One region of the Kosakonia calanthes genome, then DNA from elsewhere that is predicted to be linked to it. Evidence: predicted binding sites of a transcription regulator. Region 1 holds the regulator's gene; each other region holds the start of a gene.
The links. The regulator Fur, encoded in region 1, represses iron uptake genes when iron is present. The targets are predictions, from matches to a motif close to ATAATAATGAGAACNACTATCAA.

Region 1 (3,286 bases):
CCGGGCCAGATAGCAATAACAATGGCAGCGGCTTCTTCAGCCGGGCTGATTACATTGAGATCCTGAAATATGCCAAAGCGCGACAGATTGAAGTGATCCCGGAAATCGATATGCCTGCGCATGCGCGTGCCGCGGTGATGTCGATGGAAGCGCGTTACGACCGCCTGGTGAAAGAGGGCAAAGAGAAAGAGGCGAATCAATACCGCCTGCTTGATCCGACCGATACCTCCAACACCGCTGGTGTACAGTTCTATGACCGTACCGGCTATCTGAACCCGTGCCTCGATTCGTCACGCAACTTTGTTGATAAAGTGATTGGCGAAATTCAGCAGATGCATAAAGAAGCCGGTTTACCGCTGAAAACATGGCATTTTGGTGGTGATGAAGCGAAAAACATCTATCTGGGCACCGGCTACACCGATCAGAAAAAACCGGAAGCGGGCAAAGGCATCATCGATCAGAGCAATCAGGATAAGCCGTGGGCGAAATCCCAGGCCTGCCAGGTGATGATCAAAGAAGGGAAGGTGACTGATGTTGAGCATCTTTCCAGCTATTTTGGCGTTGAGGTCAGCAAGCTGGTGAAAGCCCACGGCATTGACGTGATGCAAGCGTGGCAGGACGGCTTGAAAGATGCCAAAGACGCGTCAATATTTGCCACCGATCATATCAACGTGAACTTCTGGGATGCCCTTTACTGGGGCGGTTTCGATTCGGTCAATGACTGGGCGAACAAAGGGTTCCGCGTGGTGGTCTCCAACCCGGACTACGTTTATCTCGACTTCCCGAACGAAGTTCACCCGGCGGAAAGCGGCTATTACTGGGGCACGCGCTTTAGCGATGAGCGTAAAATCTTTAGTTTCGCGCCGGACAACATGCCGCAGAACGCAGAAACCTCTGTTGATCGTGATGGCAACGTGTTTAGTGCGAAATCCGATAAACCGTGGCCGGGCGCTTATGGTCTTTCCTCGCAGTTATGGAGCGAAGTCGTACGCACCGACTCTCAGATGGAGTACATGATCTATCCGCGTCTGGTTTCTGTCGCCGAACGTGCATGGCATCGCGCAAGCTGGGAACAGCAATATCAAGCGGGTCGTGAATACAAAGGCGGCGAAACACATCGGGTGGATGTGAAAGCGCTCGACAGCGACTGGCAGCGTTTTGCAAACCTGTTAGGTCACCGCGAACTGGCGAAACTGGATAAAGCGGGCATTCATTATCGTTTACCAGTACCGGGCGCGCGCATTGCCAGCGGAAGGCTTGAAGTGAACACCAGCTTCCCGGGAATGGTGGTTGAGTATTCAACTGACAACGGGAAAACCTGGCAGCGCTACGACGATAAAGCACGTCCGCAGGTGAGCGGGGAAGTGCAGGTTCGTACCGCCAGCCCGGACGGCAAGCGCTTCAGCCATGTCGATGGCGTAAAAGCGTAATTTTTCTGCTCATGCCCGGCGATTCAAATGTGCCGGGCTTTTTATTTGCAGACAAAAAAAAGCCAACCTGACGGTTGGCTTTTGCCTATCAAAAAAGATTATTTTGCGTCGTGCGCGTGTTCATCTTCGCGACAGTCACCTTCGGCACAATGGCCATACAGGTACAGACTGTGGTTAGTCAGGCGAATGCCGTGTTTGGTGGCAATTTCGCGTTGACGTGCTTCGATGGAATCATCACTGAATTCAATGACTTTTCCGCAATCGAGGCAAATAAGGTGATCGTGGTGATGCTGCTGAGTCAGTTCAAAAACGGACTTGCCGCCTTCAAAGTTATGACGGGTCACAATCCCGGCGTCATCAAACTGGTTCAGAACACGATAAACCGTTGCCAGCCCAATCTCTTCGCCCATGTCGATCAGACGTTTATATAGATCTTCCGCACTGACATGATGGTTATCCGGCTCCTGAAGCACTTCCAGGATTTTTAACCGAGGAAGCGTGACTTTCAGGCCGGCCTTCTTTAATGCGGTATTGTTGTCAGTCATGCGGAATCTGTCCTGTTGCTATACGATTCACTTCCTTCGCGGAAGTAATAAGGAATGCACCTGGGATAATGCGTATCATTATAGAACTGCCATGTATAAATGAAAACTGCAAGCCCTCAAGTAAAGTAAGCTTATAAAACGTGGTGTCGCCGACAAACTCCTGGTCAGCCGCACCGAGTTTAGCAGGGCTCATTGTACAGCGATGGAGAAAAAAGTTAAAAAATTGTAGCAATTATTTCCATTGCTTTTATCTATTGATACGGCGCAACCCACAGATTGCGCCGAAGATATCAGGCATTAAGGATGTCGTTCAGGTGCAGTTCTTCTGAAACCTGCTTCACCCATTTCTGAACGCGTTCTGCGGTCAGTTCCGGTTGACGATCTTCGTCAATCGCCAGACCTACAAAGTGGTCATCATCCGCCAGGCCTTTCGACGCTTCGAAGTGGTAACCCGCGGTAGGCCAGTGGCCCACAATGGTCGCGCCGCGCGGTTCAATAATGTCGCGAATAGTGCCCAGCGCATCACAGAAATATTCTGCATAATCTTCCTGGTCGCCACAGCCGAACAGCGCAACTAATTTACCATTGAAATCAATCTCTTCCAGCGTCGGGAAGAAGTCATCCCAATCACATTGCGCTTCGCCGTAATACCAGGTCGGAATGCCGAGCAACAGAATGTCATACCCTTCGATATCTTCTTTGCTGCTCTTGGCAATGTCATGGACATCGGCAACGTCTTTACCGAGCTGACTCTGAATCATTTTCGCGATATTTTCGGTGTTGCCTGTGTCGCTGCCGAAGAAAATGCCTGTAATTGCCATGAGTAAAATAACCTCTTGAATCTTAATGAGTATAGGGGGGGCGCTAAGCCCACAGATAAGGGCAATCATAGCAGAACAGAGAAGCACGCGGAAACTGCTATCGCCACGGACTGCACTGTATGCCACATGAAAGTGTTGATAAAACGATGATTCGGAGGATTCGCTATCCGCGCAATGCTTTCAACTGTGCCAAAAGCATCTCTTCGATAAGCTCGCTGCGGCTCATCTCGCGCGCGTCTGCCAGCTCGTTTAAGGCGTCCACAGCGTCCACGTTCAGTTTGAGTTCGACGCGTTTAAGCCCACGAACCTTATCGCGTTTTAGCTGATTGCGTTTGTTGATGCGCAACTGTTCATCGCGCGCGAGCGGGTTTGTCTTCGGTCGTCCCGGGCGACGCTCATTCGCGAACAGATCTAGTGTCGTACGGTCCGTTTGTTCTTTAGCCATGGTCTAAGCATACTACGGGAGAAACAAGCAATCGGGCTGCTGCCC
Region 2 (3,286 bases), 1.4 Mb from region 1:
CTGCAAAAGCTGCAACAAGAGATCGGCAAGTTTATGGCGATTTACGCCATCGGCGATGATTTCGTCACCACCATTAAAACGGTGGTATCGCGCAAGTTTGGTTATTGCACCCCTACCGCGCGCAATTTTGGCGGCACGTTGAGCGACGATCAGTGCAAAATCGTGGACACGGTGTTTGGTATCTAGTAATTGCCGGATGGCGCTGCGCTTACCCGGCAATCAAAAAGTTATTTCACCGTATTGCGTATCGCGATTTCCGCTTCCGCGCCTTTCACTTTCCGTGACCAGACCGAGGTCAAAATCGGCACCAGAATCGAGGTGACAATCACCGACGTCGCCACCAGCGCGGTTGCTGCTGGCGCCATCGGTTTAAAGTCCGGCACCATTTCAGCAATCAACACCGGCGTTGCCACCGCCGCGCCTGCGGAACTGGAGGCCGCCAAACCCGCCGTGCCGTCGCCGCCGCCAATCAGCTTATCGGCGATGATCAGCGGAATACCGGTAATCACAATCACCGCCAGGCCCAGCAGAACACCCAGCAAACCGGTTTGTGCGATCACACTTAAATCGATGGTATTGCCGAGCGCGAAAGCAAAGAACGGGATCAGCGTTTGCACGGCGTTACTAAAGAACTCGCGCAGTTCCGGGTCGAGGTTCCCCAGCGCGAACCCCACCAGGAAAGGCAACACGGCACCGACAAACACATGGGGTTCAAACGACGCGATACCCGCAGTGCCGAGGATAATCATCGTCATCAGCGGGCCGGATTCCAGCGACATCAACACAAAAGCCCCGGCCTCCTCTTTAGTGCCGTACTGTTGCATGATTGACGCATACAGCCCGCCATTGGTCATATCCATCGACGCCACCAGCGCCAGCGTCGACATCCCGGCAAAGAACCCGACTTCCACACCGTGTTCGGGAATCACGCGGGACGCGATAGCCGCAACCACCCACGCAACCGCGATTTTCGTTACTACCAGCGTTCCCGATTTACGCAGCACCGTACCGGTCGCGCTCAGCTTGATGGAGGCGCCCATACAGAAAAACCACACCGCCAGGATTGGCACCGTGCCAGTGATCATGCCGTTGGTAAACGAGCCGAAGTATTTTCCCGCCCCGGGCGCAAAGGTGTGGCACAACGCACCGATGAACAATGGAACCAGCATCATCCCGCCAGGGATCTTTTCAATTGCACGCTTGATTTGCATATCTTCACCTGTCAAAAACGTCCGATTTTTGTACGCTGACACTCCAGTGTTGCGGGAAAACAGCAGCGCGGATGAAGAGATGGTAGAAGCAGATCGGGCAAAGAAAAGTGATCAAACAACCAGAACAAAACAATATTTCATTAATTCCAGACAGGTGTTCCCTTTAGTTATGACCAGGCAAAAAAGCATAAAAAAACCCCCGTCGGCAACGCCTGGCGGGGGTTTTGACTCACCTCACAGTGAGCGATGGAACAGACTTATTTTTTCGCAGCGAAACGCGCAGCCGCTTCATCCCAGTTAACCACATTCCAGAACTCTTTGATGTAGTCCGGGCGGCGGTTCTGGAATTTCAGGTAGTAAGCGTGTTCCCACACATCCAGGCCAACAATCGGGAAACCGGACGCGCCAGAAATCGCTTCACCCATCAGCGGGGAATCCTGGTTAGCGGTAGACACTACAGCCAGTTTGTCGCCTTTCAGCACCAGCCAGGCCCAACCGGAACCAAAGCGAGTGGCAGCCGCTTTTTCGAATTCCGCTTTGAAGTTGTCAACGGAACCGAAATCGCGCTCGATAGCCGCTTTCAGGTCACCCTGCAGGGTGGTGCCTTTTTTCAGACCTTTCCAGAAAAAACTGTGGTTAGCGTGACCACCTGCGTTGTTACGCAGCACGGTTTTTTTGTCTGCTGGCAGCTGATCCAGTTTGGTGATCAGCTCTTCAACCGGCAGGCTAGCGAATTCCGGCAGGCTTTCCAGCGCAGCGTTAGCATTGTTGACGTAGGTCTGGTGATGTTTGGTGTGATGGATTTCCATCGTCTGCTTGTCGAAATGAGGCTCAAGGGCATCATACGCATACGGCAGAGCGGGCAGTGTATAGCTCATTTTCATCTCCATTATTGTCTGGCGGCACGTGTGTTAATGCCGCGTAAGCAGTCGGATCATTATAGTTAATTAAATGATATTGAAAATGTTTATCAATGCCGTAGTTTTTATATGGTTATAACTTTTGGTTATGTTCATGAAACTGTGAAGCCGCTCACCTCCATAACGCGCTCATTGCCAGCTCACGCCGCAATGCGGCAAACGCCTCAAGGTTAATCCTCTGACTGATTTTTACACTCATCGGGTCGGCTGCTCGTATCCCGGCGATAAAAACAAAGAGGATTGATTAATGAGTAACGCGATTACGATGGGTATTTTATGGCATTTGATAGGCGCAGCCAGTGCAGCCTGTTTCTATGCCCCGTTTAAAAAGGTGAAAAATTGGTCCTGGGAAACCATGTGGTCAATCGGTGGCATCGTCTCCTGGTTGATTCTTCCCTGGACCATCAGCGCGCTGTTATTGCCTGATTTTTGGGCCTATTTCAGCTCGTTTAATGCTTCCACGCTGCTGCCGGTGTTTCTGTTTGGCGCGATGTGGGGCGTCGGCAACATCAACTACGGCCTGACCATGCGCTATTTAGGCATGTCGATGGGTATTGGTATCGCCATCGGCATTACGCTGATTGTCGGTACGTTGATGACCCCGATTCTCAACGGTAATTTCGATGTGCTGATCAATACCGAAGGCGGCCGTATGACGCTGCTGGGCGTGCTGGTCGCGCTGATTGGCGTCGGGATTGTCACCCGCGCAGGTCAGTTGAAAGAGCGCAAAATGGGCATCAAAGCCGAAGAGTTCAACCTGAAAAAAGGTCTCGCGCTCGCCATCATGTGCGGCGTGTTCTCTGCCGGGATGTCGTTTGCAATGAACGCCGCAAAACCGATGCACGAAGCCGCCGCGGCGCTGGGCATCGATCCGCTTTACACCGCCTTGCCAAGCTATGTGGTGATCATGGGCGGCGGCGCGCTGGTGAATCTCGGCTTCTGCTTTGTTCGTCTGGCAAAAGTGAAGAACTTGTCGGTAAAAGCAGACTTCTCGCTGGCAAAACCACTGATCATCAGCAATATCCTGCTTTCCGCGTTGGGCGGTTTGATGTGGTATCTGCAATTTTTCTTCTACGCCTGGGGCCACGCGCGCATTCCGGCGCAGTATGACTACATCAGTTGGATGCTGCATATGAGCTTCTACGTGCTGTGCGG
Region 3 (3,286 bases), 590 kb from region 1:
TCACAAAACTGATCGCTTAAATCTATATATTAATTCGGGTGTATATCCCTGAGATTTATATTTAAAGAGTTTTATTTGCTGGTGGTTTGTTTTGAGTTTGATTTATGTGCTTGTTTTGTAGGGGTAAAGTCGGCTTGTTGCATACATATCTGCATTTGAAACTGCCCGCGAGTTTGGTCGCAAAAATTGATTGTCGATGACCCCGGGAGGAGAGAAGAGCACAAAGTGTATAATCTGCAGCAATTTTGGTTTGAGAGTCGATTTGACGCTGTTATCCAATAGAAGCATTCCTGAGGCGATAAGGAATGCTCAACAACTCGCGGAGGTTGATTATTGATGTCTAGTGATGAAATCAATAATTAGCGTTGTAACGAAATCAGGGTTCTCACGATTACTGATATGTGCAGCCTTGGGAATAAGGGTGAACTCACAACCCAATTTTTCCGCCATTAATCGCCCTTCAACCGGCGGACGAGGTAAATCAAGTTCACCGGTGGCGATGTGCACCGGGCAAGTGATGGCGTCAAGAATGGCCATATGATCGGGTCGGCCGAATATCATTTTCCCGAGCGGAACAATACTGGTACGTAAACGCTCTGTGCAGAGTGATGAAAGCCAGGCGGTAAGCTGTTGAACATCGGAAGGCGCAGCATAACGGGAGTAAAACTGCGAAACGACATATTCCAGCAGCGGCTGCGGAAGCATTCCCGCCGCATCGATTGCATTAAGCATGGCAAAGTAACGTTCACGCGCTTCTTCCGTTTCGTTCCCGATGAAGGTATCGAACAACATTAACGATTTAACACGTTTGGGTGCCATCGCGGCTAACTCTGCTCCCCACATTCCTCCCACCGATAAACCGACGACCGCGAAGTGCTCAATATTAAGTGAGTCCATGAGATGCAAATGATCCGCAGCAATATCTTTCAACGAAGAGGTACTTCCAGGCAAGGCGGGCGACTCACCATGCCCCCATAAGTCAGGAGCTATAACGCGAAAATGTTTGGCTAGCACTTCGATTTGCGTTGACCACATCGATTTATCAAATAAATAGCTGTGGCCCAATAGAATGGGAAAACCGGTACCGGTATCAATAAATGACATTGTTGGCATAGTGTGCATCAATATTTTCCTTGTTTGATAGCTCAGCGGCGTGAGCGCAGCGAAAACTCACCCATCATATAGGACTTGAGCCACCAGGATGAGTCTGCAAATTCTTAATTTGCCTTATCTTCTTTGCCCATAGGTTTTTCTCAAATCCTATCTCAAAAATAGGCATCGCCTATACATCTTTTCCTTTTTGCCTACTTAGCCGCGTTGCGTTATTTAAAGCCATTATTTATCAATTCATTAAACAATTTTTCACATGTCTGTAAAGCCTTTCAGCACAGTCTATGCTTATAGCAATGACCGAAAAAAGGGCTTCCGGGGGAATAACCCTTCGGGAAACAGGTTGAAGTGAGAATTATTATCACTAACATAGCGTTGTGCCCTTTAGATCAGGTGACGTGAGGTAACTCGATGGAATCATTTAATCCGGAAGATTTTGCGTGGCGCGGGCTAACCATGACGCCTGCCGCGGCAGAACATATTCGTGCGCTAACCAGCAAACAGGCCGACGTGCTGGGCGTGCGACTCGGTATCAAACAGACCGGTTGCGCGGGCTTCGGCTACGTACTCGACACGGTAACAGAACCGAACGCTGACGATTTACTGTATGAATTGGACGGCGCGCGGCTTTACGTACCCTTACAGGCGATGCCTTTTATTGATGGCACCGAAGTCGATTACGTACGCGAAGGCTTAAATCAGATCTTCAAATTTAATAACCCGAAAGCGCAGCACGAATGTGGCTGTGGCGAAAGCTTTGGGGTATAGGCGGTACTATGTCTCGTAATACTGAAGCAACTGACGATGTCAAAATCTGGACCGGCAACCTCAACTATAAAGAGGGTTTTTTCACCCGGTTAAGCACTGATGAGCTGGCGAAAGGCATCAATGAAGATGTTGTGCGCGCAATCTCGGCAAAACGTAACGAACCCGACTGGATGCTGGAGTTCCGCCTGAACGCGTTTCGCGCGTGGCTGGAAATGGACGAGCCACACTGGCTGAAAGCCCATTATGAAAAGCTCGATTATCAGGATTACAGCTACTACTCCGCACCGTCGTGCGGCAACTGCGATGATACTTGCGCGTCGCAGCCTGGCGCTGTGCAGCAAACAGGTTCCAATGCCTGGCTGACCGAAGAAGTGGAAGAAGCGTTTAATCAGCTTGGTGTACCGGTACGTGAAGGCAGAGAGGTCGCAGTCGACGCCATTTTTGACTCCGTATCCGTCGCCACGACCTACCGCGAAAAATTGTCAGAGCAGGGGATTATCTTTTGCTCCTTTGGCGAGGCGATCCACGACCATCCTGAACTGGTAAAAAAATACCTGGGCACCGTGGTCCCTTCGAATGACAACTTCTTTGCCGCGCTAAACGCTGCGGTCGCTTCTGATGGCACCTTTATTTACATCCCGAAAGGCGTGCGTTGCCCAATGGAGTTGTCGACCTATTTCCGTATTAATGCGGAAAAAACTGGCCAGTTCGAGCGCACTATTTTGGTGGCGGATGAGGGCAGTTACGTCAGCTATATCGAAGGCTGCTCAGCGCCGGTTCGCGACAGCTACCAGCTGCACGCCGCCGTTGTCGAAGTCATTATCCATAAAGACGCGGAAGTGAAGTATTCCACGGTACAAAACTGGTTCCCGGGCGATAACAACACCGGCGGGATCCTCAACTTTGTGACCAAGCGTGCGCTGTGCGAAGGCGAAAACAGCAAAATGTCGTGGACGCAGTCCGAAACCGGCTCGGCGATCACCTGGAAATACCCGAGCTGCATTCTGCGCGGGGATAACTCGATCGGTGAATTTTTCTCCGTCGCGTTAACCAGCGGGCACCAGCAGGCGGACACCGGGACCAAGATGATCCACATCGGCAAGAACACCAAGTCGACCATTATTTCGAAAGGGATCTCTGCCGGGCACAGCCAAAACAGCTATCGCGGGCTGGTAAAAATTATGCCGACCGCCACCAACGCGCGAAACTTTACCCAATGTGACTCAATGTTAATTGGCCCGGATTCCGGCGCGCATACCTTCCCGTATGTCGAATGCCGTAATAACAGCGCTCAGCTGGAGCACGAAGCGACCACGTCGCGCATTGGTGAAGACCAATTGTTCTACTGCCTGCAACGCGGTATCAGCGAAGATGACGCGATTTCGATGATTGTTAACGGCTTCTGTAA

Region 2: a site for Fur is predicted at 2,163-2,185, ahead of sodA (superoxide dismutase [Mn]). Genes of this name have one in related genera too.
Region 3: a site for Fur is predicted at 1,459-1,481, ahead of sufA (Fe-S cluster assembly scaffold SufA). Genes of this name have one in related genera too.

Annotation. Positions count from the first base shown of each region.
Region 1 covers NZ_CP151800.1:3,275,114-3,278,399, reverse strand. The annotation lists gene AAEY27_RS15395 (beta-N-acetylhexosaminidase) at 1-1,430, shown strand, start outside; gene fur (ferric iron uptake transcriptional regulator) at 1,529-1,975, opposite strand; gene fldA (flavodoxin FldA) at 2,266-2,796, opposite strand; gene ybfE (LexA regulated protein) at 2,960-3,241, opposite strand.
Region 2 covers NZ_CP151800.1:4,652,245-4,655,530, forward strand. The annotation lists gene AAEY27_RS21750 (dihydrodipicolinate synthase family protein) at 1-186, shown strand, start outside; gene kdgT (2-keto-3-deoxygluconate transporter) at 228-1,211, opposite strand; gene sodA (superoxide dismutase [Mn]) at 1,469-2,089, opposite strand; gene rhaT (L-rhamnose/proton symporter RhaT) at 2,379-3,286, shown strand, end outside.
Region 3 covers NZ_CP151800.1:2,681,298-2,684,583, reverse strand. The annotation lists gene AAEY27_RS12570 (alpha/beta fold hydrolase) at 331-1,122, opposite strand; gene sufA (Fe-S cluster assembly scaffold SufA) at 1,522-1,878, shown strand; gene sufB (Fe-S cluster assembly protein SufB) at 1,887-3,286, shown strand, end outside.